3 regions of the Povalibacter sp. genome follow, and region 3 is predicted to be linked to each of the others. Evidence: riboswitches for the same ligand, from Rfam matches in the RefSeq annotation. Region 3 holds a riboswitch; each other region holds the start of a gene.

The links. Region 3 has a riboswitch for cyclic di-GMP ahead of V7D81_RS09980 (hypothetical protein). Riboswitches for the same ligand answer to the same signal wherever they lie in the genome.
Region 1: another riboswitch for cyclic di-GMP. It lies ahead of V7D81_RS10530 (M23 family metallopeptidase); the one in region 3 lies ahead of V7D81_RS09980 (hypothetical protein).
Region 2: another riboswitch for cyclic di-GMP. It lies ahead of V7D81_RS03170 (putative Ig domain-containing protein); the one in region 3 lies ahead of V7D81_RS09980 (hypothetical protein).

The regions. Positions count from the first base shown of each region.
Region 1 is NZ_DAINNK010000028.1:9,115-19,573, forward strand. It holds gene secA (preprotein translocase subunit SecA) at 1-434, opposite strand, end outside; gene V7D81_RS10530 (M23 family metallopeptidase) at 759-1,676, opposite strand; cyclic di-GMP riboswitch class I at 1,810-1,910, opposite strand; gene V7D81_RS10535 (DciA family protein) at 1,991-2,275, shown strand; gene lpxC (UDP-3-O-acyl-N-acetylglucosamine deacetylase) at 2,360-3,283, opposite strand; gene ftsZ (cell division protein FtsZ) at 3,490-4,692, opposite strand; gene ftsA (cell division protein FtsA) at 4,809-6,044, opposite strand; gene V7D81_RS10555 (cell division protein FtsQ/DivIB) at 6,134-6,961, opposite strand; gene V7D81_RS10560 (D-alanine--D-alanine ligase) at 6,961-7,917, opposite strand; gene V7D81_RS10565 (hypothetical protein) at 7,914-8,039, opposite strand; gene murB (UDP-N-acetylmuramate dehydrogenase) at 8,114-9,010, opposite strand; gene murC (UDP-N-acetylmuramate--L-alanine ligase) at 9,007-10,419, opposite strand; gene murG (undecaprenyldiphospho-muramoylpentapeptide beta-N-acetylglucosaminyltransferase) at 10,416-10,459, opposite strand, start outside.
Region 2 is NZ_DAINNK010000005.1:59,127-69,585, forward strand. It holds gene V7D81_RS03165 (putative Ig domain-containing protein) at 1-863, shown strand, start outside; cyclic di-GMP riboswitch class I at 1,054-1,141, shown strand; cyclic di-GMP riboswitch class I at 1,296-1,380, shown strand; gene V7D81_RS03170 (putative Ig domain-containing protein) at 1,567-3,402, shown strand; gene V7D81_RS03175 (NTP/NDP exchange transporter) at 3,569-4,855, shown strand; gene V7D81_RS03180 (TonB family protein) at 4,963-6,867, opposite strand; gene V7D81_RS03185 (chemotaxis protein CheX) at 6,928-7,377, opposite strand; gene V7D81_RS03190 (response regulator transcription factor) at 7,367-7,783, opposite strand; gene V7D81_RS03195 (ATP-binding protein) at 7,826-10,120, opposite strand.
Region 3 is NZ_DAINNK010000025.1:34,986-45,444, reverse strand. It holds gene V7D81_RS10005 (ABC transporter ATP-binding protein) at 1-319, shown strand, start outside; gene V7D81_RS10000 (FtsX-like permease family protein) at 323-2,845, shown strand; gene V7D81_RS09995 (lipocalin-like domain-containing protein) at 2,848-3,942, shown strand; gene V7D81_RS09990 (high-potential iron-sulfur protein) at 4,017-4,364, opposite strand; gene rraA (ribonuclease E activity regulator RraA) at 4,482-4,967, opposite strand; gene V7D81_RS09980 (hypothetical protein) at 5,067-6,950, opposite strand; cyclic di-GMP riboswitch class I at 7,150-7,236, opposite strand; gene V7D81_RS09975 (hypothetical protein) at 7,344-7,685, opposite strand; gene V7D81_RS09970 (hypothetical protein) at 7,889-8,188, opposite strand; gene V7D81_RS09965 (hypothetical protein) at 8,342-8,737, shown strand; gene V7D81_RS09960 (circularly permuted type 2 ATP-grasp protein) at 8,893-10,311, shown strand; gene V7D81_RS09955 (alpha-E domain-containing protein) at 10,315-10,459, shown strand, end outside.

The sequences.
Region 1 (10,459 bases), on a different contig from region 3:
ACCGGGCGCATCCACTCGGCGTCGCGCGAGGCCAGGTATTCGTTCACGGTGACCACGTGCACGCCCTTCGCGGGCAGCGCATTCAGATAGGCCGGCAGGGTCGCGACCAGCGTCTTGCCTTCGCCAGTGCGCATTTCGGCGATCTTGCCGTCGTTGAGCGCCATGCCGCCGATGAGCTGCACGTCGAAGTGGCGCATGCCGAGCGTGCGGCGCGCGGCTTCACGCACTGCCGCAAAGGCTTCCGGAAGGATGTCGTGGACGGTCGCCCCGTCGGCGAGGCGCTTGCGGAATTCCTCGGTCTTGGCGCGCAGCGCCTCGTCGCTCAGTGCCTGGAACGCGGGTTCCTGGGCATTGGTCCGGCTGACGGCCCTGGAATATCCATTAACGAGCCGCTGATTGCGGCTGCCGAACAGTTGGCTGAGCCAATTCGCCACGAGAGAGAGCTCCGAGGTGGGCCAAAAGAAAGGACGCGATTGTACACGCCACCCTGCGACCCCATGCCGTCGGGTTTTTTTGATGGACGTGCGCGGCCTTGGGACCGACAGGCCGAGTTCGGGGCGGGGCGTGCGAAAACAAGGCCGAGGGCGGCGGGCCTTGTTTTTCTAGCTGTGGGGCCGGCTTCAGCCGGCCTTTGGATGTCAGGCTAAAGCCTGACCTACAGCCAGAGGCCGGCTGAAGCCGGCCCCACAGGCAGAGTCGGAAGTCGGTGCTGGAATTAAGACGCCGTCATCATCCGGGACTGCCGCCCCGGCCTGCAGCTACTGCCGCACGAAGCTCATCGGGTCGATGGCCCGGCCGTTCTTGAGTACTTCGAAATGCAGGTGGGGCCCGGTGGAACGGCCTGTCGAGCCGATCAGGGCGATGGCCTGGCCCTTCTGCACCGTGTCGCCCGGCGTCACCAGCGTGCGTTGGTTGTGCGCATAGCGCGTCACGTAGCCATTGCCGTGGTTGATCTCCACGGTCTTGCCGTAGCCGAAACGGTCCTTCGAGTAGGTCACGACGCCGGCAGCGACGGCGACGACCTGCGAGCCCGCAGGCCCCGCGAAGTCGATGCCCTTGTGGTAGACGGTGCGGCCGTTGAACGGGTCCGTGCGCTGGCCGAAGTAGGAGGAAATCCAGCCCTGCATGACGGGGCGTCCGCCCGGAACGATCTGCCGGCTGAGATTGCGGGTGGAAATGAGGCTTTCCAGTACGCTGAGCTGGCGCTCGCGATCCTTGATCTGGCGGCTCAGGGTATCGAGCATCGAAGAAATGTCCGGTGCCGCAACCAGCGCGCTCTCGGCCAGAGCCTCGGGTCCGCCGACGGCGGGCACGCGGTCGAAATCGAACTCGCCCTTGTCGAGGTGCGCCATCTCCGTCAGGCGGCGGCCCAGCGCATCGAGGCGGATCACGTGGGCATTCATCTGGCCGACGCGGCCGGCCAGCGCATCGAGACGGTTCTGCAATTCCTGCCTGGCGTCGACGACCTGCTGGCGCTGCTCTTCGAGCCGGCGGCCCCAGTCGGCGACCTGGGCGGTAGGAGCGAAAACGTTGCTGCGTCCGAGCTGGACCCCGGCGAAGAGCACGCCGGCAAGGATGGTCACGATCAGACCGATGGTCACCGTCGCAGCCAGCGGGCGGCCGAGCTCGATCTGGCGAGCGCGCCCCAGGCGTTTGGAAAAGACGATGACGTTCATTCGATCATGCCTCGCGTCCTCAAAAAATCTGGCGCGACAAAAACGTCCTGCCGGCGCAGCCGCATCGAGAAAGCTGCACCAACGGCATATCCAGAGAGGTGTGGACGTAGAACCGATGATTCGAGTTGTACATCCTGGCAACCCCGCTATCGTGACCGTCCTGCCTTCGAAGGCAGCGCCCTTAGACCGGTGGCTTTGCGTCCCCGCCTTTCAGCGGGTTTGCCCTTAACAGCGGTCGGGAATATGCAGAATCCGCAACCCAAAGATCAAGCAGTCAGCCCTCACATTGCACATTTCAGCTTATGTCTGAACCCATGAAGCCCATTTCGACTGGGTTGGGCCCGCTGCTCGCGCAGCTGGAGCGTCGCGCCCGGGAGACGCTCGATTTGACGGATCGGGTGCGGGCCGCGCTCGATGGCGACGAGAAAGCCCACGTCGTTTCAGCGAGTTACCGCGAGGGGACGCTGGTCATCGTGGCGGATTCCGCGGCCTGGGGGTCGCGGATCCACTATCTGCAGGAAACCCTGGCAGAACGGCTGCGGGCGCAGGGTGAGACGCAGTTCACGAAAGTGCAGGTGAAGGTGGGGAAGCCGGGGTGAGGCGGGGATTTTCTTCGTCTTGCTCTTACTGTGGGGCCGGCTTCAGCCGGCCTCTTAAATTAAGAAGTCAGGCTGAAGCCTGACCTACAGGGCGCCGGCGGACACCGCCGTCGCCGGCATATAAGAGATGGGCGCCTGCTCATCGCCTTCGAAGGTCGCCTCCTCCCACGCATCCGGCGTCGCAATCAGCTTGCGCAGCAACCGGTTGTTCAGCGCGTGACCGGACTTGAAGCCGCTGAACTCGCCGAGGATGCCCTTGCCGAGCAGGTACAGATCGCCGATCGCATCGAGGATCTTGTGCTTCACGAACTCGTCTTCGTAGCGCAGGCCTTCCTCATTCATTACGCCCGCGTCACCAATCACGATGGCATTCTCCATCGAGCCGCCGAGCGCGAGATTCTTCGAACGCATGTATTCGAGATCGCGCATGAAGCCGAACGTCCGTGCGCGACTGATCTCGCGCAGGAAGGAGGTGCTGGAGAAATCCATGCTCGCGATCTGGTCGCGCTTCTTGAAGATCGGATGATTGAATTCGATCTCGAAATTGACCTTGAAGCCGTTGTACGGCGTGAAGCGGGCCCACTTGTCGCCCTCTTCCACCTGGATGGGTTTGAGGATGCGTGCGAAACGCTTCGGTGCGGACTGCTCTTCCACACCCGCCGACTGCAGCAGGAACACGAACGGTCCGGCGCTGCCGTCCATGATCGGTACTTCCTCGGCCGACAGTTCTACATAGGCATTGTCGATGCCCAGGCCGGCGAAGGCGGACATCAGATGTTCGATGGTGCAGACCCGCGACTCACCTTTAATAAGAGTGGTGCCGAGCGTGGTCTCACCGACGTTCTCGGCGTACGCGGGCACGTCGATGGTCCGGTCGAGATCGGTACGACGGAACACCACGCCGGTATCCGGCGGCGCCGGCTTCACCACCATCAGCACCTTCTTGCCGGAATGCAGACCGACACCGGTGGCGCGGATGGAGTTCTTGATGGTGCGTTGGCGAAGCATGGGAGGCTCTAGGTGCGGGGCCCGAGCTGGCCGGAGGATCGCGGCGCTGAAGGAAATCGGTACATGAAACCTCGAAAAGCGGCGGCACCGTAGCACCGCATGCCGGACCCCACAAGCCTCTGACTTGTGGGGTCGACACGCGGTCACTTCAACGTCGGGCAAGGGGACGCTTTGCCCGACCGCCAGGTTCCCTGACCTGGACGACTTCAGTCCGCCTGACGCCGCAGGAATGCCGGAATATCCAGCATCGCGGTGTCATCGGAATTGAGGCCATCCCCGACCGCACGACGCGGTGCAACGGAATCGCGGCCGTAGTCCCGACCACTGTCGCGCTGCTGACGGATGTACGTCGGCACGTGCAGATCATCGAGCGTCGGCACGCGACCGGCGCGGCCGCCGGCAATCGCCGTCATCTGCTTGCGCGCGTCCGGCTGCGGCATCTGCTCGGCCACCGGGCGACCGATGCCGGTCGCAACGACCGTCACGCGGATGTCTTCGCTCATCTCCGGATCGATCACGCAGCCGACCACCACGTTCGCATCCTCCGACGCGTACTGCTTCACCGTATCGCCGACGACGCTGAACTCGCTGGTGCGCAGGTCCATGCCGGCCGTGACGTTGATCAGCAGGCCGTGAGCGCCGTGCAGATTGACGTCTTCGAGCAGCGGGCTGGAGACGGCGGCTTCGGCCGCTTCACGCGCGCGGTTCTCGCCGCGTGCCGAACCCGAACCCATCATCGCCATGCCGGTTTCCGCCATCACGGTGCGCACGTCGGCGAAGTCGACGTTGATCATGCCGGGCTTGGTGATCAGTTCAGCGATGCCCTGCACCGCGCCCTGCAGCACTTGGTTCGCCGCCTTGAAGGCGTCGAGCAGCGTGACATCGCCGCCGAGCACCGTGAGCAGCTTCTGGTTCGGAATCGTGATCAGCGAGTCGACGTGACGGCTGAGTTCGCTGATGCCGTGTTCCGCCGAGCCCATGCGCTTGCGGCCTTCCATGTCGAAGGGACGCGTCACGACGGCGACCGTCAGGATGCCGAGCTCCTTCGCGATCTGCGCCACGACCGGCGCTGCGCCCGTGCCCGTACCGCCGCCCATGCCGGCGGTGATGAAGAGCATGTCGGAGCCTTCGATCATTTCGATGATGCGGTCGCGATCTTCCATCGCGGCCTGACGGCCCACTTCAGGATCGGCACCCGCGCCCAGACCCTTGGTGATGTTGCAGCCGATCTGCAGACCGACTTTGACCTTGGAATGCTTCAGCGCCTGAGCATCCGTATTGAGGCAGATGAAATCCACGCCTTCGATCCCGGTCTGGATCATGTGCGACACGGCGTTGCCGCCGCCGCCGCCCACGCCGATGACCTTGATGACGGCCCCTTGATTCTCAGTATCAGCAAGTACAAACATCGTTAGTCCCCTCGATGTCGTGACGACATCTCAAATCCACGTCGACAAATCGGTGCACCGCGTTCAGAGGACACTGCGCACCACCCTTCACCTTCATCTGCTCGCATGCAACGCGATCAGAAATTGCCCTGAAACCACGCCTTCATCCGATCGAACACGCCGCGCGCGTTACCGCCGAGCGGCGATTCGCGCCGGCCGCGCATGTAGTTCTCGCGGCCGTACAGCAGCAGGCCCACGCCGGTCGAATGAATCGGATTGCTCACCACGTCCACCAGCCCGCTGATGTGCTGCGGAATGCCGAGCCGCACGGGCATGTGGAACACTTCTTCCGCCAGCTCGACCGCGCCTTCCATCTTGGCGCTGCCGCCGGTCAGCACGACGCCGGCCGCGATCACTTCCTCGAAACCGGAGCGCCGCAGTTCTTCGCGCACCAGCGCGAACAGTTCCTCGTAACGCGGCTCGACGACTTCGGCGAGCGTCTGGCGCGCCAGCCGGCGCGGCGGACGATCGCCCACGCTCGGCACTTCAATGGTCTCGTCGGAGTTCGCGAGCTGCGACAGCGCGCAGGCGAACTTCATCTTGATCTCTTCGGCGTGATGCGTCGGCGTGCGCAGGCTGACGGCGATGTCGTTGGTCACCTGATCGCCCGCGATCGGAATCACGGCCGTGTGACGGATCGCGCCGCCGGAGAACACCGCGATGTCGGTCGTGCCGCCGCCGATGTCGACCAGGCACACGCCCAGTTCCTTTTCGTCGTCGGCCAGCACCGCGTAGCTCGACGCCAGCTGTTCGAGCACGACGTCTTCGACCGCGAGCCCGCAGCGCTGCACGCACTTCACGATGTTCTGCGCCGCGCTCTCGGCCCCGGTCACGATGTGCACCTTGGCTTCCAGGCGCACGCCCGACATGCCGATCGGCTCGCGGATGCCTTCCTGGCTGTCGATCAGGAATTCCTGCGGCAGGATGTGCAGGATTTTCTGGTCTGCCGGAATCGCCACGGCACGCGCCGCATCGATCACGCGATCGACGTCTTCGGACGTCACTTCCTTGTTGCGGATCGCGACGATGCCGTGCGAGTTCAGGCTGCGCACGTGGCTGCCGGCGATGCCGGCGTACACCGAATGAATCTCGCAGCCGGCCATCAGCTCGGCTTCCTCGACCGCGCGCTGGATGGACTGCACCGTCGACTCGATGTTCACGACGACGCCACGCTTCAGTCCGCGCGAAGGATGCGAGCCAAGGCCCACCACCTCCAGCGAACCGTCGTGAGTCATCTCGCCCACGATGGCGACGACCTTGGAGGTGCCGATATCCAGGCCGACGATCAGATTGCGGTCATTCTTTCTAGCCACTTCCCACCTTGCGAGTCAGATTCATTCCCGCCCTCTCTTCTTCCCCTCCTCCGCACAGCGGGGGAGGGACAGGGAGGGGGCCTCTTCACTCACGCATCCGGCACAGTCGCGGTCGCGTCATGCGCCACGCGCGTCGCCGGCGGATTCCAGCCGACCGAAAATCCGTTGCTGTAACGCAGATCGACGTAGCCGACTTCCGTGCTGCGCGTCGCCACCAGCGGACTGGCCACACGCAGGAAGCGTTCGAGCCGCTCATGCACGTCCTGTCGACCGAGCCGCACCTGCACGCCATTGGAAAGCGTGAGTTCCCACGCGCCGCGCGGATCGAGCTCGACCTTCGCGAGCCGCATGCCGACGGCGAGCAGGCGCGGATAACTCTCGAGATACAGATGCGCCACTTCCTCTTCGGTACCTTCGGGACCGATCAGCTGCGGCAGCTCGGGCGGAATGTGCCGCGAGTGCTTCAGGAACAGTTCGCCGCGCGTGTTCATCAACCCGTCCTCGCCCCAGCGCGCCGCGGCGACATGCTCGGTGATGACGACACGCACCGAGCGCGGCCAGCGGCGTTCGACGCGCGCGCGATCGACCCAGGCAATGGCTTCGAGCGAGGCCTGCAGGCGTTCGAGATCCACCGAGAGAAAACCGGCGCCGCGAAACGGCGCGACCGCTTCGTCGATCTGCACCGGCGCGACGCGCTGGAACTGACCCGCCACATCGACCTTCGCAATCGGACGATCGAGCGCCGTGGTCAGGCCCCAGATCGCCAGCAGCGCACCGAGGATCGCGCCCGACATGCCGAGCACCGGACGGATCGTTTCGATGAACAGCGGCTGCAGACCGCCGAGCGACAGGCGCGACCACCCGCCCGATCCGGCGTCTTCGGTCTTGCGACGATTGCGTTTGCGCGACGTTCCCATCACGGCCGCGACCCTCCGCGCGTGAGACTGGTTTCGAGCACGCGCCACACCAGATCGTCGAACTCGATGCCGAAGACGCGCGCCGCCTTGGGCACCAGCGAATGACTCGTCATGCCCGGCGCGGTGTTCACTTCGAGCAGGAAATTCCTGCCGCTGCGATCGCGCATCACATCGACGCGACCCCAGCCGCTGCAGCCCGCCGACTGGAATGCCGCGAGCGCGAGATCGCGCATCTCCTCTTCCGCCGCACCGGTCAGTCCGGGGCAGATGTACTGCGTGTCTTCGGCGACGTACTTCGCGTGGTAGTCGTAGTACTCGCCCGCCGGCACGATGCGGATCGTCGGCAGCGCCGTCTCGCCGAGAATGCCGACGGTGTATTCCTCGCCGACGATCATCTGTTCCATCAGCAGATCGCCCTCGTAACGTGCCGCGAGCGCCACGGCGCCCGGCAGGTCCGCTTCGCTGAACACGCGACTCACGCCGACGCTCGATCCTTCGCAGGCCGGCTTCACGATCACCGGCAACCCCAGCGAGGCCGCCGCCTTCGCCACATCGTCATTGCGTTCGAGCCGCACATAGCGCGGCGTCGGCAGACCGAGCGACAGCCACACCTGCTTGGTGCGGATCTTGTCCATCGACAGCGCCGACCCCAGCACGTCGGAGCCGGTGTAAGGCACGCCGAAGGCTTCGAGCAGGCCCTGCAGGATGCCGTCTTCGCCGCCGCCGTGATGGCCGTGCAGGATGTTGAAGACGCGGTCGATGCGCTTCGCCACGATCTCGCGCACCAGCGCCGGAATGCCATCGATCGCCTGCGCGTCGACACCGCGACGCCTGAGCGCTTCGAGACAGTTGCGCCCGGAGTCGAGCGACACTTCGCGCTCGGACGACGTGCCGCCCATGAGCACGGCGACGCGGCCGAAGGCGCGCGGATCGGTGGTGTGGGGATCGGTGCTCATGCGGGAATCTCGCTGCGGCTGCTGGCGACTGGCCGCTGGCCGCCGGCCAGCAGCCAGACATCGGCACGTGCTGCGCGCCAGTGACTGATGAGCGAACTGCGAGGCAGAGCAGCGCGTTGCACGGACCGTTCCCGCATAAAGGCCTTCCAAGCCTCTTCTCTGGCCAGCGGCCAGCAGCCAGTTGCCAGCAGCCGCCTCATGTCTTCTCTCCCACCATCCGCACTTCCGGCGTGAGCTTCACGCCGTGCATCTGCTCGACGGTCGTGCGGACATGCGCGATGAGCTGCTCGATATCGGCGGCAGTCGCAGTGCCGTCGTTGACGATGAAATTCGCGTGCATCTCCGAGACGCGCGCGCCGCCGATGCGAAAGCCTTTCAGGCCCGCACTGTCGATCAGTCGCGCGGCGTGATCGCCCGGCGGATTCGTGAACACGGACCCGCACGACCATTCGCCGATCGGCTGCGTGGCCTTGCGACGGGCGAGCAGGATGCGGATGTCTTCGCTGCTGACGCCGGGCCGCTGTTCGAAGCGCAGCCGCGCGCCGAGGAACCATTCGTCGACCGGACCGTCGACGTGGCGATAGCCCACCTGGTAGTCCGCTGCCGGTCGCTCGCGACGCACGCCATCGCGATCCAGCGTCGCTACCGACACGACGTGATTCCACGTCTCGCCGCCGAACGCGCCGGCATTCATGGCGAGCGCACCGCCGAGCGTGCCGGGAATGCCGGCGAAGAATTCCGCGGGTCCGAGCCCCCACTTGATGCACTGCTTCGCGAGCTTGGCGCACGCCACGCCGGCGCCCGCCCAGACCTCGTTGTCGTCGAGACGATCGAGTTCCGCGAACACGCCGTGCGTATCGATCACCGCGCCGCGGATACCGCCGTCGCGAACCAGCAGGTTGCTGCCGAGACCGATCCACATCACCGGCGTGGCGCGATCGAGGCTGCGCAGGAACGCGGCGAGATCGGCCACGTCCAGCGGCGTGAAGAACAGGTCCGCCGGGCCACCGACGTGCCACGACGTGTGCTTCGCCATGCGCTCGTTGCGCAACACGCGCGCGTCGAAATCCGGCGGCAGTGCGAGGGAGTTCATGCAGCCCCCTTCGCAGCCAGCGTCACCGGCAGATCGGCCGCCACGGCGCCGATGCTGCCGGCGCCCATCGTCACCACCAGATCGCCATCGCGCAGGATCGGCAGCAGCGTCTGCGGCAGCTGCTCGGCCTTCTCGACGAACAGCGGTTCGACGCGACCGTGCGAACGCACTGCGCGACAGATCGCCTTGCCATCGGCGCCGGTAATCGGCGTCTCGCCGGCGGCATAGACTTCGGTGACGACCAGCGCGTCGACGCCCGCGAGCACGCGCGCGAAGTCGTCGAGCAGATCGCGTGTGCGCGTGTAGCGATGCGGCTGGAACGCCAGCACGATGCGCCGGCCCGGCCAGCCCTGGCGGATCGCTTCGAGCGTGGCCGCGAGTTCGGTCGGATGATGGCCATAGTCGTCGACGAGCGTGACGCGACCCGACGGCGTATCGACATCGCCGTTCTGTTGCAATCGACGATCGATGCCCTGAAAGCTGGCGAGCGCCGACTGAATCGCCGCATCCGGAACATCCAGTTCCGTCGCGACGGCAATCGCCGCCAGTGAATTGAGCACGTTGTGCGTGCCGGGGCGATTCAACGTTACCTGCAATGCGGCGGGGCGACCCGCGCGATGCACGCGGAAGCGCGTGCGCAACCCTTCGCGCACGATGTCGGTCGCGCGCACGTCGGCCTGCTGCTCGATCCCGTACGTGACCACGGGACGATTGATGCGCGGGATCATCGCGGCCACCACCGGATCGTCGGCGCAGATCACGGCCAGTCCGTAGAACGGCAGGTTGTGCAGGAAGTCGACGAAGCTCTGCTTGAGACGCTCGAAGTCGCCTTCGTGCGTACCCAGATGATCGTTGTCGATATTGGTGACGATCGAGATCATCGGCTGCAGATGCAGGAACGACGCATCGCTTTCGTCCGCCTCTGCGACGAGATACTTGCCCAGTCCGAGCTTCGCATTCGTGTCGGCGCTGACCAGCCGGCCGCCGATGACGAAGGTCGGATCGAGATTTCCTTCCGCGAGCAGGCTCGCGACCATGCTGGTGGTCGTGGTCTTGCCGTGCGTGCCGGCCACCGCGATGGCGTAACGGAAGCGCATCAGTTCGCCGAGCATTTCGGCGCGCTGCACGATCGGCAGTCGCTTCGCATTCGCGGCGACGACTTCCGGATTGCTCGCACTCACCGCCGTCGAGACGACGATGACATCGGCCTTGCCGATGTTCTCCGCCGCATGACCGATCATCACGCGCGCGCCGAGCCGCTGCAGTCGTGCGGTCACGGTGTTGTACTTGAGATCGCTGCCCTGCACGTCGTAGCCGAGATTGACCAGCACCTCGGCAATGCCGCCCATGCCGGCGCCGCCGATGCCGACGAAGTGGATGCACTGGATGCGGCGCATGCGGTCGGTCATGCCGCACCTCCCGCCGCCGCGACGCAGGCATCGGCCAGGC
Region 2 (10,459 bases), on a different contig from region 3:
CGACGTCGTTGCCGGCCTTTGCGATCACGGTGAACGCCGCCGCCGTCAACCGCGCGCCGACGATCAGCGGCACGCCGACGACGAGCGTGAACGTGGGCAGCGCCTACAGCTTCCGTCCGACGGCCGCCGATGCCGACGGCGACGCGCTCGGTTTCAGCATCAGCAACAAGCCGGCCTGGGCGAGTTTCAGCACCTCGACCGGTGCGCTCACGGGCACGCCGACGGCGGCGGCAACGCATTCGGACATCGTCATCCGGGTCAGCGACGGCAAGGTGACGACGTCGCTGCCGGCCTTTGCAATCACGGTGAACGCCGCCGCCGTCAACCGCGCGCCGACGATCAGCGGCACGCCGACGACGAGCGTGAACGTGGGCAGCGCCTACAGCTTCCGTCCGACGGCCGCCGATGCCGACGGCGATACGCTCACCTTCAGCATCAGCAACAAGCCGGCCTGGGCCGCCTTCAGCACCTCGAACGGCCAGCTTTCCGGCACGCCATCGGCGAGCGATGCGGGCAGCTACGCGAACATCGTCATCAGTGTCGGCGACGGCAAGGCATCGACTGCATTGCCTGCGTTCTCGATCGCCGTGAATCAGGCAGCGACCAAAAGCGCGACGCTGTCGTGGGCGGCGCCGACCCAGAACACCGATGGCACGACGCTCACGAATCTCGCCGGCTTCCGCATCTATTACGGCACGTCCGCGAGCGCGCTGAACCAGACGATCCAGGTGGCCAATCCGAGCGTGTCGACCTACGTGCTCGATGGACTGACGCCGACGACGTACTACTTCGCGGTGCGTGCGTACACGAGTGCAGGAACGGAGAGCGCGAATTCGAACGTCGCGAGCAAGACGCTGCAGTGATGCGCGGAAAATTGCCGTCGTGTTACGAAGCGCGAACCCGACGGATGCAGTGCGATGCGCGAGTGCGCACGCATTGCATAAGCGAGCGCCTTATGTTTTCTGACGTTCTTATGTGAAGCTCGAAATCACTTGAGCTGTCTGTAGCCAACGACAATTGCAAAGGTGTTTTTACTGGGGTCTACTCGACCACGCTTCACAAGGGCAAACCCGCTGCAAGGCGGGGACGCAAAGCCTCCGGTCCGGTGAGCGCAAGGGCGCAGGATAGCGGGGTTGCCGGCCAGAGGACTGTTCGTTCCTCCGTCGTCATACCCGAACGCTTCCCTTCCTTGATGCCACTCGCTGCAGGTTTGCTCCGGTGAACCGATCGTCGCGATGCGTGCCATGTCAGGCGCGAATCGCAACGCTCGTGAAATAACGGCGAAAAAGTTCAGGAGTTGAAAAGGGCAAACCCGTCGAAAGGCGGGGACGCAAAGCCTCCGGTCCGACGCGCACTGCGCGGGATAGCGGGGTTGCCAGCAAAGAATCTGCGACTGCATCGGATGCCGATGGATTTGCAGATTCGGGCCGTCGATCCGTGACGCACCAGCGTCAGCGCACACATCGACGTCAGCGTCATTGCCTTGGCCGATCGTCCGCAACGTTCGCGATTCGCTGTCGCGACGTGCTGAAGCAGGTGCAAGCAATGAAAACGAGTTTCGGGAGCATGATGATTCGACGGCTGGTCAGGGCGAGCATCGTTCTGTGCGCGGTTGCGACGCTCGCAGCCTGCGGCGGCGAAGGCGACGACGCCGTGGCCGCTGCTCCGCCGACGTCGCCCACGTCGCCGACCACGCCGACGCCTCCTCCCACGGCGAACCATGCGCCCGAGATCACCGGCACGCCGGCGGCTGCGATCGAAGCCGGGCAGGACTACTCGTTCACGCCGACGGCGAGCGACGCCGACAACGACTTCCTCGAGTTCTCGGTGACCAACAAGCCGACGTGGGCGACCTTCAGCGTCGACACCGGCGCATTGACCGGTTCGCCGCAGGATGCAGACGTCGGCGAAACCCAGGACATCACCATCACGGTGACTGACGGACGCGATCAGCGCTCCATCGGTCCGTTCCGTATCGTCATCCGTTCGCGCAGCGCCCCGCCGCCGGCCGCCAACAATGCGCCGACGATCAGCGGTACGCCCACGGCTTCAGTCGATGTCGGAGCCGCCTACAGCTTCCAGCCGAGCGCCGCGGACGCCGACGGCGACGCGCTGCGGTTCTCGATCTCGAACCGTCCCTCGTGGGCGAGCTTCAGCACCTCCTCGGGCACGCTGAGCGGCACGCCCGCGGCGGCCAACGTCGGCAACTTCTCCAACATCGTGATCAGCGTGAGCGACGGCGTCGCGACCACGGCGCTGCCCGCGTTCGCGATCAGCGTGAAAGGACCGGACAACAGCGCGCCTGCGATCGGCGGCACGCCGATGACCTCGGTGCAGGCGGGCCAGGCCTACTCGTTCCAGCCGACGGCCACCGATGCCAACGGCGATGCGCTGACCTGGAGCATCCAGAACAAGCCGTCGTGGGCGAGCTTCAGCGCGTCCACCGGCCGCCTGACCGGCACGCCGGCGGCGTCCAACGTCGGTTCGTTCGCCAACATCATCATCAGCGTCAGCGACGGCAAGGTCTCGACCGCGCTGACGGCGTTCACGATCACCGTGCAGGCGGCCGCCAATCGCGCGCCGACGATCAGCGGTACGCCGGGCACGAGTGCGACGGTCGGCACGGCCTATTCGTTCACGCCGACGGCAGCCGATGCCGACGCCAGCGACACGCTCGGCTTCAGCATCCAGAACAAGCCGACCTGGGCGAACTTCACCGCGTCGACCGGCCGGCTGAGCGGCACGCCGACGGCGGCCGGTACGTTCGGCAACATCATCATCAGCGTCAGCGATGGCAAGGCGTCGGCCTCGCTCGCGGCGTTCACCATCACGGTGAGCGGCGGCAGCACCACCCCGCCGCCCGGCAATGCCGCGCCGACCCTTTCCGGCACGCCGGCGACTTCCGTGACCGTGGGCGCCAGCTACAGCTTCCAGCCGACGGCGAATGATCCGGAAGGCGCGACGCTCGCGTTCAGCATCAGCAACAAGCCGGGCTGGGCGACGTTCAGCACGACCACCGGCCGACTCTCGGGCACGCCGAGCGCGACCGGCACGACCTCGAACATCGTCATCGGGGTCAGCGACGGCACCCATTCCGTGTCGCTGCCTGCCTTCAGCATCGCCGTGAATGCGGCACCGGCCACGGGCAGTGCGACGCTGTCGTGGGTCGCACCGACCCAGAACACCGATGGCACCGCGCTGACCAATCTCGCCGGCTATCGCATCGTCTATGGCACGAGTTCCTCGGCGCTCAACCAGACGATCACGATTTCGAACCCGAGCGTGACGAGCTACGTGGTCGACGGTCTGGCCTCGGGCACCTGGTACTTCGCCGTGAAGGCCTACACGGGGTCGGGTGGCGAGAGCTCGCAATCGAACGTCGCCAGCAAGACGATTCCTTAGAAGTTCGACGGGAGCCCGGTGCAGCCGGGCTCCCGCATCGGCCGCTCGTCGCAGCCCGCCACCGCTGACCGCATCGTAACTGCGACGGTCGGCATCCTCCGTTTAGAATCCCCGCGCCGCGCCTGCCATGGTGCGCGATCGATCCATGAGACGGCGAGGGCATTCGATGACCACGACTTCTTCAGGTTCCCTGCTCGGCAATCTGCTGGGACGGCTGGCACCCGTGGAGCCTCGCGAAGTGCGCGCCGTCGTGGCGGCATTCGGTCTGTTCTTCTTCATGTGGGCCGGCTACTTCGCCGTGCGTCCGTTGCGCGAGACGATCGGCACCCTCATCGGCCGCGACCAGGTGGCCGACCTGTGGATGGTGACCTGGGCCGCCTCGCTGCTGATCATCCCGCTGTACGGGATCATTGTGGCCCGCGTCCGGCGCAGCGTGTTTCTTCCCGCCATGTACGGCGTCGTCGCCGTCGTGCTCGGCCTGATCGGCGTGGCCCTGCAGGGCGATCAGATCAATCCGGCGGTCGGCAAGTTCTTCTACGTCTTCATCAGCGTGGTCAACCTGTTCCTGCTGTCGATCTTCTGGAGCTTCCTGCTCGAGCTGTTCGACAGCGGTCAGAGCAAGCGGCTGTTCGGCGTGATCGCTGCCGGCGGCAGCGCCGGTGCGCTCGTCGGGCCGCTGGTGTCCGACTTCAGCGTCGCCTCGATTGGCAACAACGGCCTGCTGTTTCTCGGCGCGGCGCTGTTCGTCGCCGCCATCGTCTGCCAGCGCCTGCTGCTCAACATCTGGCGCGACCGCACCGAGTCGGTGGAGGAGGATCGTCCGCTCGGCGGCAACATGTTCGCGGGCGTGACGCTGATCCTGAAGTCGCCCTACATCCTCGGCATCGCCTGTTTCGTGGTGTTCATCTCGGCCGTGAATACGCTGCTGTACTTCGAGCAGCTGCGCCTGGTGGAAGTGAACTATCCGGAGATCACCGATCGCACGCGCATCTTCGCGCGCTTCGACTGGATCGTGCAGACGCTGACGGTGCTGTCGCAGATCTTCCTCACCGGCCGCATCGCGCAGCGCTTCGGCGTGATCGCGTTGGTGACGGTCGTGCCGCTCATCATGGTCGGCGGCTTCGTGGCGCTGGCCGCGACTGGAACGCTCGGCGTGCTCGCCGTGGTCTTCATCCTGCGCCGGGCGATGGAATACGCCTTCGTGCGCCCGGGCCGCGAAATGCTCTGGAGCCCGCTCGACAAGGAAACCAAGTACAAGGCCAAGAGCACCGTCGACGTGCCTGTGTATCGCGGCGCCGATGCGCTGTCGGCCCAGCTCAACAAGGGACTGGAAGGCATGGGCTGGGGACCGGCGGCACTGGCCCTGCTGGGCGCAGGCGTCGCGGCGCTGTGGGCGCTGCTGGGCTACTGGCTGGGGCGACGCTTCGACAGGGGCGTCGCGAAGACGGGATAGATCTTCTCTGCCTGTGGGGCCGGCTTCAGCCGGCCGCGACTGCATCCAGCAGCACAGGCCGGCTGAAGCCGGCCCCACAGGAACAGGAAGAAGCCGCGAGGCGGCTCCTACTTCAGCGCGAACCGCACCCGCAGGATCGCGCGCTGTTCCACGGTCTTGCCGTTGCGCGTCACCGGCTCGAAGCGCCACTTCGCCAGCGCATCGAGCGCTGACTTGTCGAAGACGCCGGCTGGCTGCGATTCGCGCACGATCGGGCTGCGGGTCGTGCCGTCGGTGGCAATGACGAATTCGATGTCGACCCAGCCTTCGATGCCGCGGCGCTCGGCATCGTTGGGATAAGCAGCCGCCACTTCGCGCGTACGCGGCAGCTCGCGAGCCTGGACGACGCGGTTCGCAGCATCGCGTTCTTCCTGGGCCGCTGCGATCTGGTCGCGCAGCGTGCGCGCATTCGTCATGCGCGGTACCAGCGTCTCTGCCCTGTTCGTGAGCAGGCCGGCGCGTTCGAGATCGCCCTGCGCCAGCGCCGTGCGGGCGTGATCCAGCAGGGTGAATGCGAGTCGCTGTTGTTCCGTCCGAACCGCTGCTGCGTCGGGCGACTGTTCCGCCAGTGTCTGCAAGCGCTCGAAGGCATTGTCGCCGGCCGGTTCGATGAGGCGCCCGTTCTCGCGCAGCTTGATGATCGGCGCCAGTTGCTCGTCGATGACGGCACGCGTCGCGGCCGTCGTCAGTGCATTCAGTTCCTGTTCGACCTGCGGCAGGTCCGGCAGCGCGAGTTCGAATTCGCGATCGAGTGCGGCGGCGGCTGCGAACTGCGTGCGCGCCTGCGCCATGTCCTCATTCGCCATGGCTTGCCGCGTTTGCGCGAGCAGGCGCGAGCCGACGTCGGTCGCCAGAATGCGATTCACCGTGTCGTCTTCGCCCAGATCGCGCGCGGCGCGCAGATGGAACACGGCGCTGTCGTCTTCCGGCTCCAGCAATTGACCCGCCGCGATACGGCTGCGCGCCAGCTGCGTGTTGGGCGCGGCAGGCGCCGTCGGCGCACTGACGGCAGGTGCTTTCGCCGGCGCCTGCCGGACCGAGCGCGACAGTGCCAGCAGTTGCGCATTCAGCGTCGGGAGTTCCGGATGATCGGGCTGGGCCTTCTGCAGCGTCGTGAAAGCGCGCGCGGCGGCCGCGGCATCGCCTGCCTGCAACGCCTGCGTGACCTGTGTTTCGAGCGCATCGAGCACGTCCTGGACCCCGGCGAGTGCTGCGGCATTCGCCGGCTCGACCGTCAGCACCGCGCGATAGCGTTCGAGCGCATTGTCGCCCGACGGCGCCGACAGCTTGCCCGCGGAGAACGCGGCCTGTGCCGCCGCGAGCGTCGGCGTCGTGTCGAGCGCGGGTGTCGCCACTGGCTGAGTTGCCACGGACGCAGGGGTGGGCAGGGTCTCGACCGCGGGCTCGCGTCGCGACAGAAAAATGACTGCGCCGACGATGAGCAGCAGAGCGCCTGCGCCGGCGCCGATCAGCGGCACGCGATGGGCCGGCTTCGTGAGTTCCCGGACGCTCGCGAGCGCCGGCGATACGTTCTGGGCCAGTTCGTGATAGCGGCGCGTGGCCGTGGCGAGGAACAGATTCGCGCGCGCCGGCGACACGGGCTTGTGCAGGAAGCGATAGACACTGCCCCTGCTGATGAGCCCTGCGACACGACCTTCCTCGTCGCGACGACCGGTCGCAAGAAGGACGAGTTCGGGAAACTGGCTTTGCAGCTTTTCGAGTGCGGCGGCGGCTTCACCGCGCAGCACCTGCATGTCTGCGATCAGGATGCCGCAATGGCCGCCGACCAGCAGTTCGACGGCGGCGTCGATGGAGGGGGCGTGCCAGAGGGTGTGATCAGCGCCGGCAGCCTGCTGCAGCGTCGCGATCAGCGCCTCGTCGGTGCTGATCACGATGACGTCTACGGAATCGCCGGTCAGGGTGCCGGCAACGTGAAGGGCGCCAGGATTTGCGTCCGGTTGCCGGCGTTGCATTGCATCGTTGCATCGGGGTTGCAGCGGGCGGCGCGTACGAATCGCCGCTGGCTGGCCCGATTACTCCAGGCAGACGACCAGCTGGGCAGAGTGACTGCGCCAGTTGATCGGAATCACGAAGGAACGCGTGTTGTCCGGGGTGACGACTTTTTCCGGTTCGCCGGCGACGACCGTCGGCACGGAAATCATGAAGTCCTTGCCGAAATCGCGGCGCGCGTTGCCGGAGATCGTGTTGGCGACTTCACCCACGAGATCGCACATGTTTTCCTGGGTCAGTTCGGTTTCGCCCATGCGCATCAGCATGACGGTGAGCATGGGACGCGAGGCGGTGAAATAGACGATGCCGCGACGTTTGCCGGCGATGCTGATGAGGCCGGTGAATTCCTGCACGGTCGGACGTCCTTCCTGGACGATGTACGGCGAGCCTACCGACGCCGGCTGGTTCGCAGCCGTGGCGAAGTAGTTCGTCGTTCCTTCGACGAAGGTCTCGAGTTCGACTTTAGTCATCATTGCCGGCGCCCCTCAGCAGCTCTTCGAGCGCCTCAGTCAACTGTCGGTCGGTGAAGGGTTTGCACAGGAAGCCGTTCGCGCCCTTCTTCAACGCTTCGATCGCGGTGGCCTTGTCGGACAGTGCGGAAATGACCAGGATCAGCACGTCGGGCTTGATCTTGACCAGGTTTTCGACGCACTCGATGCCGTCCATTTCGGGCATCGTGATGTCCATCGTCACGACATCCGCGGGTTCCTTGCGGAAGGCCTCGACGGCCAGCTTGCCGTTCGCCGCGGTAGCGATGACCTGCAGACGGTCGATCTTCAGTTCACGCTCGATTTTGCGACGGATTATGTTCGAATCGTCGCAGATCATGAGCTTGAGCTTACCGTTCGTCAACGGTTCAGCCTTTGCATTCGCCGCCATTGAATGACCTCTTGATGTCCTTGTTCGGTTTGTAAGAGACGCTTATGCGGCTGCGCGCGCCGAGGCCGGCAGCCAGATCTTGAACTTCGAGAAGCGTCCGCCCGCCGAGGCGAGACCGACGCGACCGCCGAGTTCGGCGACGAGGATGCGCACCAGATCCATGCCGGCGCCGCGGCCCGCATCGGTCGTGACGCGATCGGCCGTGGAGAAGCCCGGGCGGAAGATCAGCGCCATGGTCTGACGCGGATCGAGCATCGCCGCCTGCGCCGGCGTGATGAGGCCGCGTTCCACCGCGACCTCCTTGATGCGATCGAGCTGCAGGCCGCGACCGTCATCCTGCACGACGAGTTCGAAACCTTCGTTGCCGCGCTGCGTGAATTCGACGCCGAGGAAACCCGTTGCCGATTTCTGCGCCTTGGCGCGATCTTCCGGCGACTCGATGCCGTGTACCACGGCATTGCGCACGAGCTGGATCGTGATGTCCTTGACCGCACGACGATAAGCCTCGGGGACTTCGGCGAGGCCGGTGCACTTCACCGTGACCTGCTTGGAATGCGACGAGGCGACTTTCGCGGCGAGATCTTCCAGCGTGCGTTCGAGACCGCCGGCGCCTTCGGCTTCGGCCTGCGGCTGCTGCGACAGCGCCTGCATCTGCATGGTCTGGTCGTGCTTGCCGGCCAGCCATTGATCGACCTTCGCGGCTTCGACCGTGCCGCCCGCGGCGCGACGCGACGCGATGGCGTGGTGCAGGTCAACGAGTCGGCCGAGCATTTCGCGAACCTGCGCGAGGTGGTTGAACAGATCGTCGAGCTTCACGACCAGCGGCAGGAAGTCGCTGCCCGACAGCGTCGGCCGACCCTTCAGATCGCTGAGCGATTCTTCGAAGGCATGCGCGCGCTGTTCGACGGTCTTGAGGCCGAGCGCCGCGGCTTCGCCCTTGACCGCGTGGACCTGGCGGTAGATGCCGTCGATCTTGGCGCGGAACGCCGACTCTTCGCGCGCCGGTTCCTTGAGGATCGAGTTCACCATCTTCAGCGACACATCGGCGTCGGTGAGGAAGCCGGTGAGGCTGTCCGGTTCGACGTGCAGGATGCGCAGCAGCAGATCGAGCTGGGCCTGTGCCTTTTCCTGCGACTCCTGCAGTTCGCGCGACAGCATCACGCGCTTGGTCACGTCGTTCACCGTCACCAGCAGGTGGGACAGCGAGCCTTCGGATTTCACGCGGTTGAAATCGAATTCGAGGTAGTGCGTGTCGAAGCCGCCGGCCGGATTGTCGAAGTGCACTTCGACTTCGTTCAGCGGATTGATGGTCTTGACCAGCTTTTCGTTGACGCGCTCGCCCCACAGCAGCGCGACGTAGTCCATCGCGGTCTTGAGCGTCTTTTCCGGCACGATGTCCTTGAGCAGATTGTCGAAGGACAGGTTGGTGAAGTCTTCGCGGCGGAAGATTGTGTTCAGCGCCATCGAACGTTCGCTGCCCAGCTTCAGGTCCTTGTCGAGCAGGAACAGACCTTCGTTCACCGTGCGCAGAATGTCCGCGGTTTCCTTGCGGGCGCGCAGGGACACCATTTCTTCCTTGCGCAGGTTGCGCGCGAAGTAGAAGAACAGCATGCCGAGCAGTGCGAGGGCACCGACCAGACCGACGATCTGGATGATGCGCAGTACGCTCGCTTTGCCGTTGCTTTCGGTTTCGACCTGCTGCGCGAGTTCATTGGCCACGCGCGTGAGCGGAGCCTGCGATGCGGCGGCATACGTGTTGAGTTCTTCCAGCGCGCTGCTCAGGCGACGGCCGCGCGGGCTGAGCTGCACGCCGGGTTCCTTCTCGACGACCGGCGCAGGCGCGGCGTTCTTGCCGGCAGGTGTCGGGGCCGGCGCGGGCGCCGCTGCCTCAGCGGCATAGGGAGAACCGGAGAAGCGCAGCACCGGATCGAGCTTGGCCTTGTAGCCTTCCCACACCTTCTTGCCGTCGGCGACCAGCGTGCGCGCCTGCTCGGAGTCGAGCGCCGGCACGCTGAGGGTGGAGCCTGAACTGTCGGAGACCATGCCGCCGCCGAGTCCGATGATGGCGTGGTCGAACGAGGTGGCGGTGGTACGCAGGGCTTCGATGGCCTCGTCCACCTTCTCGCCGTTCGCGAGGCGCGCGCTGATCGCAGCGGCATTCGCCTGGATTTCCGCCGGCTGCGACTGCAGGCTGGACAGGAATTTCACACCCGCGACGTTGTCGGCGAAGCGGCCGGCCATGCCGTGGTTCAACGCCAGGATGGCGATGAACGCGATCAGGAAGCCGGTGATCGCGAAGACGATTCCCTTGTATCGGCCGAGATCTAGGATGCCCATTGACGATTCCCCTGTGACCTTGAGTTTCCGGCGTCGAGCGCAGCGTTACGCTGACATACGCCAAGAGCCTGCCGCACCCATGCAAACGGCCGTGAAATGCCGAACGCGAGGCCAGCGGCGGGCAAGCTGTGCGTGTATATGACAATAAGGCGAATCCCGACGCTCGAACCAGTTCCCGTTTTTGAAGATCGGGAAGTTGCGCCAGTTCAAAGTTTTCGGCCCGCTGTCGGTGCCAGACGACGCGAAAACCGTGGGCCGGCGGGCCACTCTGGACGTGACATCGCCGCGACATCGCTGTCGCCAGCCTGCGGCCGATGTCGAAATTGCGTTTTTCGGACC
Region 3 (10,459 bases):
AGCGGACGAGCGCGTCGATGAGCTGCTGACTGCAGTCGGACTGAGCGCGCGACGGCATGACCATCCGTCGCGATTGTCGGGCGGCGAAATGCAGCGGGTCGCCGTGGCACGCGCGCTGGTGCATCGACCCAAGGTCGTGCTGGCCGACGAACCGACCGGCAATCTCGACAGCGAGTCTGCCGCCGAAGTCCTGCAGCTGCTGCGGACGCAGCTCAAGCGCGATCATGCGGTCGGGCTGCTCGTGACGCATTCGACGACGGCCGCGGCGACCGCCGATCGGGTGCTGCGTCTCGGCGCGAACGGCCTGACACCGGCTTGACCGATGATCGCGAATGCAACCGTGCTGAATGCCGCGGTCTTCGGACCGATGCGTCACGCCCCCGGACGCACGGTGCTTGCGGTACTCGCGATTGCACTCGGCGTCGCACTCGGCCTGGCGATTCATCTGATCAATCGCGTCGCGGCCGACGAAATTTCGCTCGCGGCCCGCAGCCTGTTCGGCCAGGCGGATCTCGCCGTCGAAGGCGATGCCGACGGCTTCGACGAGGCGATCTACCCGCGCGTCGCGCGTCTGCCCGGCATCGCCGTGGCGAGTCCGGTCGTGCAGGTCGAAGCCAGGGTGATCGGTGCGCGCGGCGCGCTGACGGTGCTCGGCATGGACATCTTTCAATCGCGTCGCCTGCAGCCGGCCTTTGCGACTACACCGGCGGACGAGTCGGAACAGGAGGCGAAGACGTCGTCCGCCGAGCCGATTTTCCTCAGCGCGAGCGCGGCGCGCAGTCTGGGTTTGCAGACCGGCGCGCCGATCCGCTTCCAGGTGGGGATGCAGTCGCTGGAGTTCGTCGTGGGCGGTGTGCTGCCGGACGCCGCGCTCGCAGATCGCGCTGCCGTGCTGGACATCGCGACGACGCAATGGAAGTTCGAACGGCTCGGCCGGCTGTCGCGCCTGAATCTGCGGCTTGCTTCCGGCACGGACATCGAACAGGCGCGGACGCAACTACGCACTCTCCTGCCGCCGGGCGTGCGCGTCGTCGTGCCGGAGGAAGCGGCAGATGAAGCGGCGAGCCTCTCGCGCGCCTATCGCTCGAATCTCACGGCGCTGGCGCTCGTCGCCCTGTTCACGGGCGGATTCTTCGTGTACTCGACCCAGTCGCTGTCCGCATTGCGCCGGCGTCGCGAGTTCGCGTTGCTGCATGCGCTGGGGGTGACACGCAGCGGCCAGTGGTGGCTGGCACTGTTTTCGGGTGCGCTCATCGGCCTCGCGGGTTCCATGCTGGGCGTGCTGCTCGGTGTGGTGCTCGCGCAGTTCGGCCTGCAGGCACTGGCGTCGAATCTCGGCGCGGGCTTGCCTGGCGGCACGATGCCGCAGCCCGGATTGCAGGCCGTCGAAGCGATCGTCTTCTGCCTGCTCGGCGCGGCGGTGGCCGTCGCCGGGACCTTGCGGCCGGCATGGGACGCATCGCGCATCCCGACGGCACTCGCATTGAAGGCAGCCGACGTGACGAGCGGCGAGACGCGCACGCACGGCGTGCTGGTGGCAGCGCTGCTGCTGCTGTCGGTTCTGATCCTGTTCCTGCCGCCGGTCGCCGGTCTGCCGTTGCCGGGCTATGTCTCGATCGCTTTGCTGATCATCGGCACCGTGATCGCGATGCCGCTGGTGCTGCGCGCATTGCTGACGCGCGCGCCGTTGTTCAGGTCGGTGCCGTGGGAGATCGCGGTCACGCATCTGCGCGGCACCGCGCGTTACGCGACGCTCAGCGTATCGGCGATCGTCGTGAGTTTCAGCCTGATGGTCGCGATGGCCATCATGGTCGCGTCCTTCCGTCATTCGCTCGATGCGTGGACGCAGCGCTTGCTGCCGGCGGATCTCTATCTGCGTGCGGGCTATGTCGGTCAGTCGTCGCACTTCGATCCCGTCGCCGTGGCTGCGATCCGCGATCTCGACGCGATCGGGCAGCTCGAAGTCAGTCGATTCGCCGAAGCGGCGTTGGCGACATCGGGACGGATTGTCACGCTCATCGCGCGCGACATCGATCCCGAGAATGCCGAACGCGTGCTCTGGCTCGAACAGACTGCCAGCGGTTCATTGCCGGCCGGCAGCGTGCGTGTCTGGCTGTCGGAAGCCGTCGCCGACGAACTGCGATTGCCGCCCGGCGCGACATTCGATCTGCGCATCGACGGCAGAACCGTGTCCGCCTGGATCCAGGGCGTGTGGCGCGATTACGAACACTCGCGCGGCGCCATCATCATGGAGCGCATCGCCTATCTCGCAACGACCGGCGACACCGCCATCAACACGCTCTGGCTGTGGCTGAAGCCCGGTGCAACCACGGATGCAGTGCAGGCGCAGATCCGCGAACTGCTGCCGGCGAATGTCGATGTCGACATGCGCGTGCCCGCCGAACTGCGGCGTCTGTCGCTGCAGGCTTTCGATCGCACGTTTGCGATCACCTACGTGCTCGAGCTGATCGCGATCCTGATCGGACTGTTCGGCATCAGCGCCGGCACCAGCGCACAGGTGCTGGCGCGACGCCGGGAGTTCGGTGTGCTGCGTCACATCGGCCTGACGCGCGCACAGATCGCCGCGACGCTCGCCATCGAAGGCGCCGGACTCGGCGCGCTCGGCGTGATCGCGGGCCTCGCGACCGGCGGACTGGTGAGCCTGATCCTGATCTACGTGGTCAACCGCCAGTCGTTTCACTGGAGCATGGATCTGTTCGTGCCGTCGGCGTTGATTGCGGGACTGAGTGTGGCGCTGATCGCGGCGGCGGCCGTCATCGCCGTCGTCAGCGGCCGGCAGGCGACGCGCGGCGAAGCGGTGGCCGCAGTGAAGGAGGACTGGTAGCGATGCGCTTTCTTTCCTGCTTCACGGCACTCGCCATCGTCTTCCTGAGCGCGGCGATGGCGCAGGACGTCGTCTATCCCGACGTCGTGCCGGGCTACGAAATCGGGTTTCCGCGCGATGAAGGCAGTCATACGTCGTTCCGCACCGAATGGTGGTACGTGACCGGATGGCTCGAAACGCCGCAGGGCGATCCGCTCGGATTTCAGGTCACGTTCTTTCGCACGCGTCCCGGAACGCAGGAAAGCAACCCGTCGCGCTTTGCCGCGAAGCAGGTGCTGTTCGCGCACGCGGCGCTCAGCGATCCGCGCCGCGGCAAGCTGCTGCGCGGCGAGCGCGCGGCACGGGAAGGCTTCGGCCTCGCGTACGCTCAGCCGCAGCGGCTCGATGTCGCCATCGAAGATTGGTCGCTGCAGCGGGTCGACGAGGGTGCCGCGTCGAACGGTCGCTATCGCGCCGTCGTCGATACCGCAGAGTTCGCTTTCGATCTGCAACTGCAGGCGCAGTCTTCGCCGCTGCTCAATGGCAAGAACGGTTTCAGTCAGAAGGCACCGGACGTGCGCACCGCCAGCTACTACTACAGCCTGCCCGGCCTGCAGGTCGAAGGGTCATTGCGAACCGCAGCGGGGACACAGCGCGTTCGCGGTCACGCCTGGCTCGATCACGAATGGTCCACGACGTTTCTCGACGCGCAGACGCAGGGCTGGGACTGGACGGCGATCAACCTGGACGACGGCGGCGCGCTGATGGTGTCGCGGATGCGCGATCCGACGTCGGCGCAGCGCTGGGCGTTCGCGTCGCATCGCCAGGCCCGCGGCGATGAAGTGCAGACTTTTGCGCCTGAGCAGATCGAATGGCAACCGCTGCGACGCTGGCGTTCGCCGCGCACGGGCATCGAGTATCCGGTGGAGTGGCAGGTGCGCGTCGGCGAGCGTCGCATCCGTCTGCGACCGCTGATGGACGATCAGGAAAGCGATACGCGCGCCAGTACCGGAACGATTTACTGGGAAGGCGCGGTGACGGCGTTCGATGAAGGGGATCGTGCGATCGGACGCGGTTACCTGGAGCTGACCGGGTATGGTCAGCGGCTGACTTTCTGATCTGACTGTAGGTCAGGCTTTAGCCTGACTTCCCAGAGGCCGGCTGAAGCCGGCCCCACAGGAAGGCGAAGAAATCAGCCGGGTTTCGCCCCCGGCTTCAGCACCCACACCTTGCACCAGCCGTCCTTGTTCACGAGCTTGCCGGGGAACAGATTGCAGGGACGCCACTCGTCGCCTTCCTTGCCGGTGAGCTGCACGCAGTTGTGGCAGAAGCTGCCGGCCTTGTACTGCGGCACCTTGTTCGGATCGACTTTCTTCGCATCGTGCACATAGCCCATCGCCATCCCGAGCGAATCCTGTTCGGAGAGATGCGGCAGTTCATCCGCCTCGGCGCGGCGCACGAGACCGGCGCAGGGCAGGGCGACGAGTCCGGCAACGGCTGTCTTGAGCAGCGTGCGACGATCGACACTGGAATCGCTCATGATGAACCTCGGCTGGCGAAATGCTGGCTGGCGCGGATTCTAGCGCCGCATCGAGGCCGGAGTGTTCGTGCCCTCGACCCGAGGACATTACTTTGCACTCCGATTTGCGAGTGATTTTCAGTTCGCGGGAAGCTGGCGGCGCGCGACGACGATGCCGTCCTCATCCGCGTACACCCAGTCGTCGTTGCGGAACGTGACGCCGGCAAAACGCACGGGCAGATCGCGCTGGCCTTCGCCGCGTTTGTCCGTCTTCATCGGATGCGTGCCGAGGGCGCGCACGCCCAGCGGCATGGCCGCGATCGCCGCGGAATCGCGGATGCAGCCGTAGACGATCGCGCCGCTCCAGCCATTGTCGACGGCCTTCTGCGCCAGCAGATCACCCAGTACGGCGCGGCGCATCGAGCCGCCGGCATCGATCACCAGTACGCGACCCGCGCCGCGTTCGGCCACGAGATCGCGCACCCGCGAGTTGTCTTCGAAACACTTGATGGTCGCGACGGCGCCGGCGAAGCGCGGGTTGCCGCCATAGCTGCGGAACAGGGGTTCGCAGACTTCGAGTTCGTCGCTGAATTGATCGCAGAGATCGGCGGTGCGGAAATCCATGCTCGGTGACCTGGTGAAGAGGGCACGCGAGTTTGCCGGAGCGCGGGAGCGGGGAGAAGCGGGAATGATGAAGTGCGCGCGCCACTGCGTGGCGCGCCGTCACTTCGTCAGCTTGTCCACCAGGCGCGACAGCAGGGAATCGTTCTTCGGCAGCTTGCGGATCGCGCTCTCCGACAGCTGCACCTCGCGCGCCTCGTCGAGCAGCTGTTCGCTCAGGCTGCGTTTCACGAGCGCCTTGTGCTTGCCCGTCGCGGAAGTCTTGCTCATCGGCGCCGAGCGCTTGGTGGCATGCGCCGCGGACTTGGCTGCGGGTTTCAGCGTCTTGTGCTTGCCGCTCGCGTCGACCTTGAACGAGCCGGTGGCGCCGGGCTTGAACGAACCGGTCGCATTCGGATTGAACGAGCCCGTGGCGTTGGGATTGAAGGTGCCGCTGGGACTGCGATCCGTCACTTCCATGGTCACGGTCGGGATGGTCGGTTTGCGATCGCGCGCGTGATTGAGTTCGATGATCTTGCCTTCAGTCTGCGCTGCCGCGGTTGCTTTCGGTGCGGGCGCGTCCTTGAAACGGGTCTGCTCGGCGGCGCTGATGCGGATCACGCTCGGCGAGGGGAAGAACGTGCGCAGATAGCCGGAGACCGCTTCTGCCGAGACTTCTTCGCGGAAGAAGCCGAGGCGCAGGGAGTACACGATCTTGCCGCTGCCGGCATTGGCAATCGAATACACGCTGTAGGCCTCGAAGATGTCGAGGTGCGGCATGGCATCGAGATTCACCGGACGTTCCGACACGACCAGCTGGATCGAGAACCACTTTTCCTGCGAGTCGTCGTTGAGTTCGGCGCTGGTGAGCGCGCGGATCGTCTGCGTGCTGTCGAGCTCCGGCACGCGGCGATCACCCGCCGGCGGCTGCGCGCGCGCGGCGACTGGCGCGGCAGCAGGTTTGGTCTCCGGGGGCTTGCGCGCCGGCTCGCTCTTGGCGGCGGCGGGCTTTGACGCTTCCTTGACCGACGGCGCTGCCTTCGCAGCAGCCGGTTTCGCAGGCGGTGCTACCGGCGCGGCAGGAATGGGATGTTTCGCCGTCGATTCGAGACTGAGCGCAGAACCCGGAATCTCGACGCCCTTGCCGACATGGAAAGGCTGTGCCGGAGCATTCGCAGGCGCGGCAGCGGCGGCCGGCTTCGGCGGTGCGGGTTCCTTCTCCAGCGTCAGCTGGATTTCAGCCGGCGCGGCGAGCGCCTTCTTCGCCGCTTCGGCCGGCGGGCTGGAGGCCGGTGCCTTGATGACGGTGTCCGTCTTGTAGACGGGCGCGACGGTCTGCGGTGCCGGCGCGCTGGCAGACGGCTGCGGCGGCGTGAGTTCGGGCAGATCCCACGAGAGTTCGATGTCGGTTTCGGAGGCCGACTGAGCCGCTGCCGGTTTCGCAGGCGCTGCCGCGACGGCCGCGGGCTTCGCGATGACAGGTGCAGGTCTGGCTGCGGCCGCTTCCTGTTTCACCGCTGCCTTCGGCGCTTCTTTCGCAACCGCTGGCGCCGGCGTAGCGGCGACCGGCGCTGCCTTCACCGGTTCTTCGACGGCAGCCGGCTTCGGCACCAGCACCGGACGCTTCCACGCCGCCGTGGTTTCCGTGTTGGGCACATAGCCGCGGGCGAAGCGACGATCGTCGTCGGACAGACAGGCAACGAATGCGGTCGGATAGTTGTCGCGAACGGCGCTCAGCGCCTGTTCCGCATCGGCTTCGCTGGTGAAGAATCCGAGTCGCAGGCGATGACGCGTGCGGCCGTCTTCGGCGCGCGCCACCTGGTAGAGCTTGTGGCTGTCGAAGCCGGGAATGGTCTTGCCGGCGGTCTGGATCGGCGCGATCGAAGAACAGAGATTGATGATGAAGAGCGTGTTGGCGGGTTCGGTGGAGGATGTCGCTGCGAGCAGCGGATCGACGGACGCATTGGCGCCACGTCCCACGAAGACCTTGCTGGTGTTCTCTTCCACGTTCCTTCCCCATCAAATCCGCAATCCGGTCGAACCACGGCCGGACGGATCATTTCGACGGGGGAGAGAATGCGTGCGCGCGCATCTCGATTGATGTCACGTCGACGGCGCTGAGTGGATTTCTGATCGATGAGAAGAAGAAAACTTCTGCTGACCGACCGATGGCGTCCGTCGAATCAACCGCATTCGTCCTGCGGTTCGTGGCAACCCCGCTGTCCTGGGAAATGATTCCGTTAGACCGGTAGCTTTGCGTCCTCGCCTTTCAGCGAGTTTGCCCTTGGCACGAATCGATTCTTCGGCAGCGCGACGGGATAAGTCAAGCGGCCAGGTCGGTTTCAGGAGACATGTAATACGGCGACAGTGGAGGGGCTGTCGCGGCGGTGAGGTTATGTCTCACACGGCCATGCGCGTCCAGGCTTCCTTGCTGACGCTGGCCGGTTCGCCGGCCATGATGCGCGGCGCGAGCTGCGACACGATGTGGACCTGTGCCGCGTCCGACAGACCCAGCGCGCGCAGCGCGCCTTCCAGTCCGTCGATCAGTTGACGCCGGTCCGTCTCGCTCGGGCAGGCATCGCGGGCCAGCGAGGCGAGTTCGTCGCCGACGCTCTGAATGGTCTCGGCGATCGACGGCGCGAACTCGCTCAGGTCGCCGCGCAGTCGGGCTGCGAAGCGGAACGAGTTGTAGGCGCAGACGTACGCCCGGTTCCGCAGCTTCAGATTTCGGAGCAACCCCATGTCTGTCAGGTCCGTTCGAGTGTGGTCGGCGGAAAGTCTGCGGAAGCCGGCTCGCCGCGTGGTGTGAGCTGCATCACAAAAGGCGGGCGCTTCCGGGTGTTGCGCCGTCGCCGCATTGCCAATCAAGTACCTGCGCGAGAAGAAAAAAATTCAGCTCCTGCGAGGTCAAAAACGGATTGACTTGTGTGTTCGGCCGTGACCGTTCAGGCACGGCCGACGTTGCGATCGGTCGGCGAGTGGAAGTACTCGCTCTCGGCGGCGAACTGCTTCATGAGCTTGCGCAGTTCTTCTAAACGACCTTCTGCCGTGCTGATCGGCAGGCACTCCTCGCACTCGGGGTCGGAGCAGGGCTGACGCGAATAGAGCCAGTACTGCACGGCGCCCGCGAGCAGACCGTCGGCGATGTCCCAGATGTCCGCCTTCTGGTCCGTGTCGGCGATCCGGTTGCCGAGGTCGACGGCCTTGCCGAAGGCCTCGGAGAAGGGATTATCGTTTTCCTGCATTGGGGGCGTCGGGAGCGAGCGGAGAGGGCCGGCATTGTAACCAGTCGGACACGCCTTCATAGAGAAAGGCCTGCCTTGAGGCGCAGGCCTGCTTGATGTGAAGAAATGGGGCTGCTTTACTCCCCGCCCGCTGACATAACCGCCGAGGAACCCATGGCTGACGAACGCGATGCCGAAGCGCAGATGGATGCCGATGCGCTGTACCAGGAAGAAATGTTTACCGATCGTCGCGTGGGCGCCCTGCGTCGGCTGACCCCCGTCAAGCGCGACGGATCGAGGGACGAGACACGCCCGGTCCTGTTCGTGGGCCAGGCGGAAATCATGACCAACATGGGTCCGGTGCCGCTGAGCTTCGAGATTCCGGGCGAGACGCTCGACCAGGCCGTGGCCGGGTTCGGTGTCGCGGCCCAGGCCGCCATCGAGCGCACCGTGCAGCAGATCCAGGAGATGCGCCGGCAGCAGGCCTCGCAGCTGGTCGTGCCCCAGGGCGGCTTGCCGCCGACCATGGGGGGCGGCGGGCGCGGCGGCGGCAAGATCCAGCTGCCCTGACCGCCCGCGGATCGCACCACGATGGTTTCTGTGCTGCCCCGTTCTGGGGCGGCTCGCTCCGGCCAGTAGCGGCTTTTACCGCGTAATGCACTGATTCCGGGCTGGCACGGTTTTCGCTCCCTCGGCTCCTGTCGCCACGAGAACCAGGACCGCGGATGCCAGGGGAGACGCCTTACGATGAAATGCACGCGCCGGACGGCAGTGTTCGCGAGCACTACCGGACCTTCGCGTCATGGCTCGCCAGAACACCGAAAGACCGGGTAGCGCAGAAGCGCACCGAAGCCGATTCGCTCTTTCACCGCGTCGGCATCACCTTCGCCGTCTATGGCGAAGAGGCGGGCACCGAACGCCTGATTCCCTTCGACATCGTTCCCCGCATCATCCCGGCGCCCGAATGGCAGCACCTCGCCGCGGGACTGCGCCAGCGCGTGCGGGCGCTCAACGCCTTCATCGCCGACATCTATCACGACCAGGACATCCTCGCGGCCGGCCGCATTCCGGCCGAGCAGGTGCTGTGCAACGGCCAGTACCGGCCCGAGATGCAGGGCGTCGACGTGCCCGGCTCTATTTACGCGCACATCGCCGGGATCGACGTGGTGCGCGCCGGCGCCGGCGAGTTCTACGTGCTCGAAGACAACCTGCGCGTGCCTTCGGGTGTCTCCTACATGCTCGAAGACCGCCGCATGATGATGCGGCTGTTTCCGGAGCTGTTCGCGCAGCATTCGATCGCCCCGGTCGAGCACTATCCCGATCTGCTGCTCGAGAATCTGCGCAGCGTCGCGCCGCCGGGCGTGAACGATCCGACGGTCGTGCTGCTGACCCCGGGTGCCTACAACAGCGCGTATTTCGAACATGCCTTCCTCGCCCAGCAGATGGGTATCGAACTGGTCGAAGGCCAGGATCTCTACGTCGAAGACGAATTCCTCTACATGCGCACCACGCGCGGCCCGCAGCGCGTCGACGTGATCTACCGCCGTCTCGACGACGACTTCATGGATCCGCTGGTGTTCCGTCCCGATTCGATGCTCGGCATTCCGGGCCTGCTCGCCGCGTATCGCGCCGGTCGCGTCACGATTGCCAATGCGATCGGCACCGGCGTCGCCGACGACAAATCCATCTATCCGTACGTGCCGGACATGATCCGCTTCTATCTCGGCGAGGAGCCGCTGCTGTCGAACGTGCCGACCTACGTGCTGCGGCGGAAGGAAGATCTCGACTACACGCTGGCGCATCTGCCCGAACTCGTCGTCAAGGAAGTCCACGGCGCCGGCGGCTACGGCATGTTGATCGGCCCGTCGTCGACCAAGGAACAGATCGAGGACTTCCGCCAGCGCATTCTCAAGAGCCCGGAGAAATACATCGCGCAGCCGACGCTGTCGCTGTCGGCCTGCCCGACCTTCGTCGAACAGGGCGTCGCGCCGCGTCACCTGGATCTGCGGCCCTTCGTGCTGTCGGGTGCGGAAGTGACGCTCGTGCCCGGCGGCCTCACGCGCGTCGCGTTGCGCGAAGGATCGCTGGTCGTGAATTCGTCGCAGGGCGGCGGCACCAAAGACACGTGGGTTCTGGAGCGCTGACGGATGCTGAGTCGCACCGCCGACCATCTCTACTGGATGGCCCGCTACACCGAGCGCGCCGAGAACCTCGCGCGCATGCTCGAAGTGAACTACCGGATGTCGCTGCTGCCGCAGGGCCCGGAAATCGTCGAGCAGGGCTGGGTCGCCA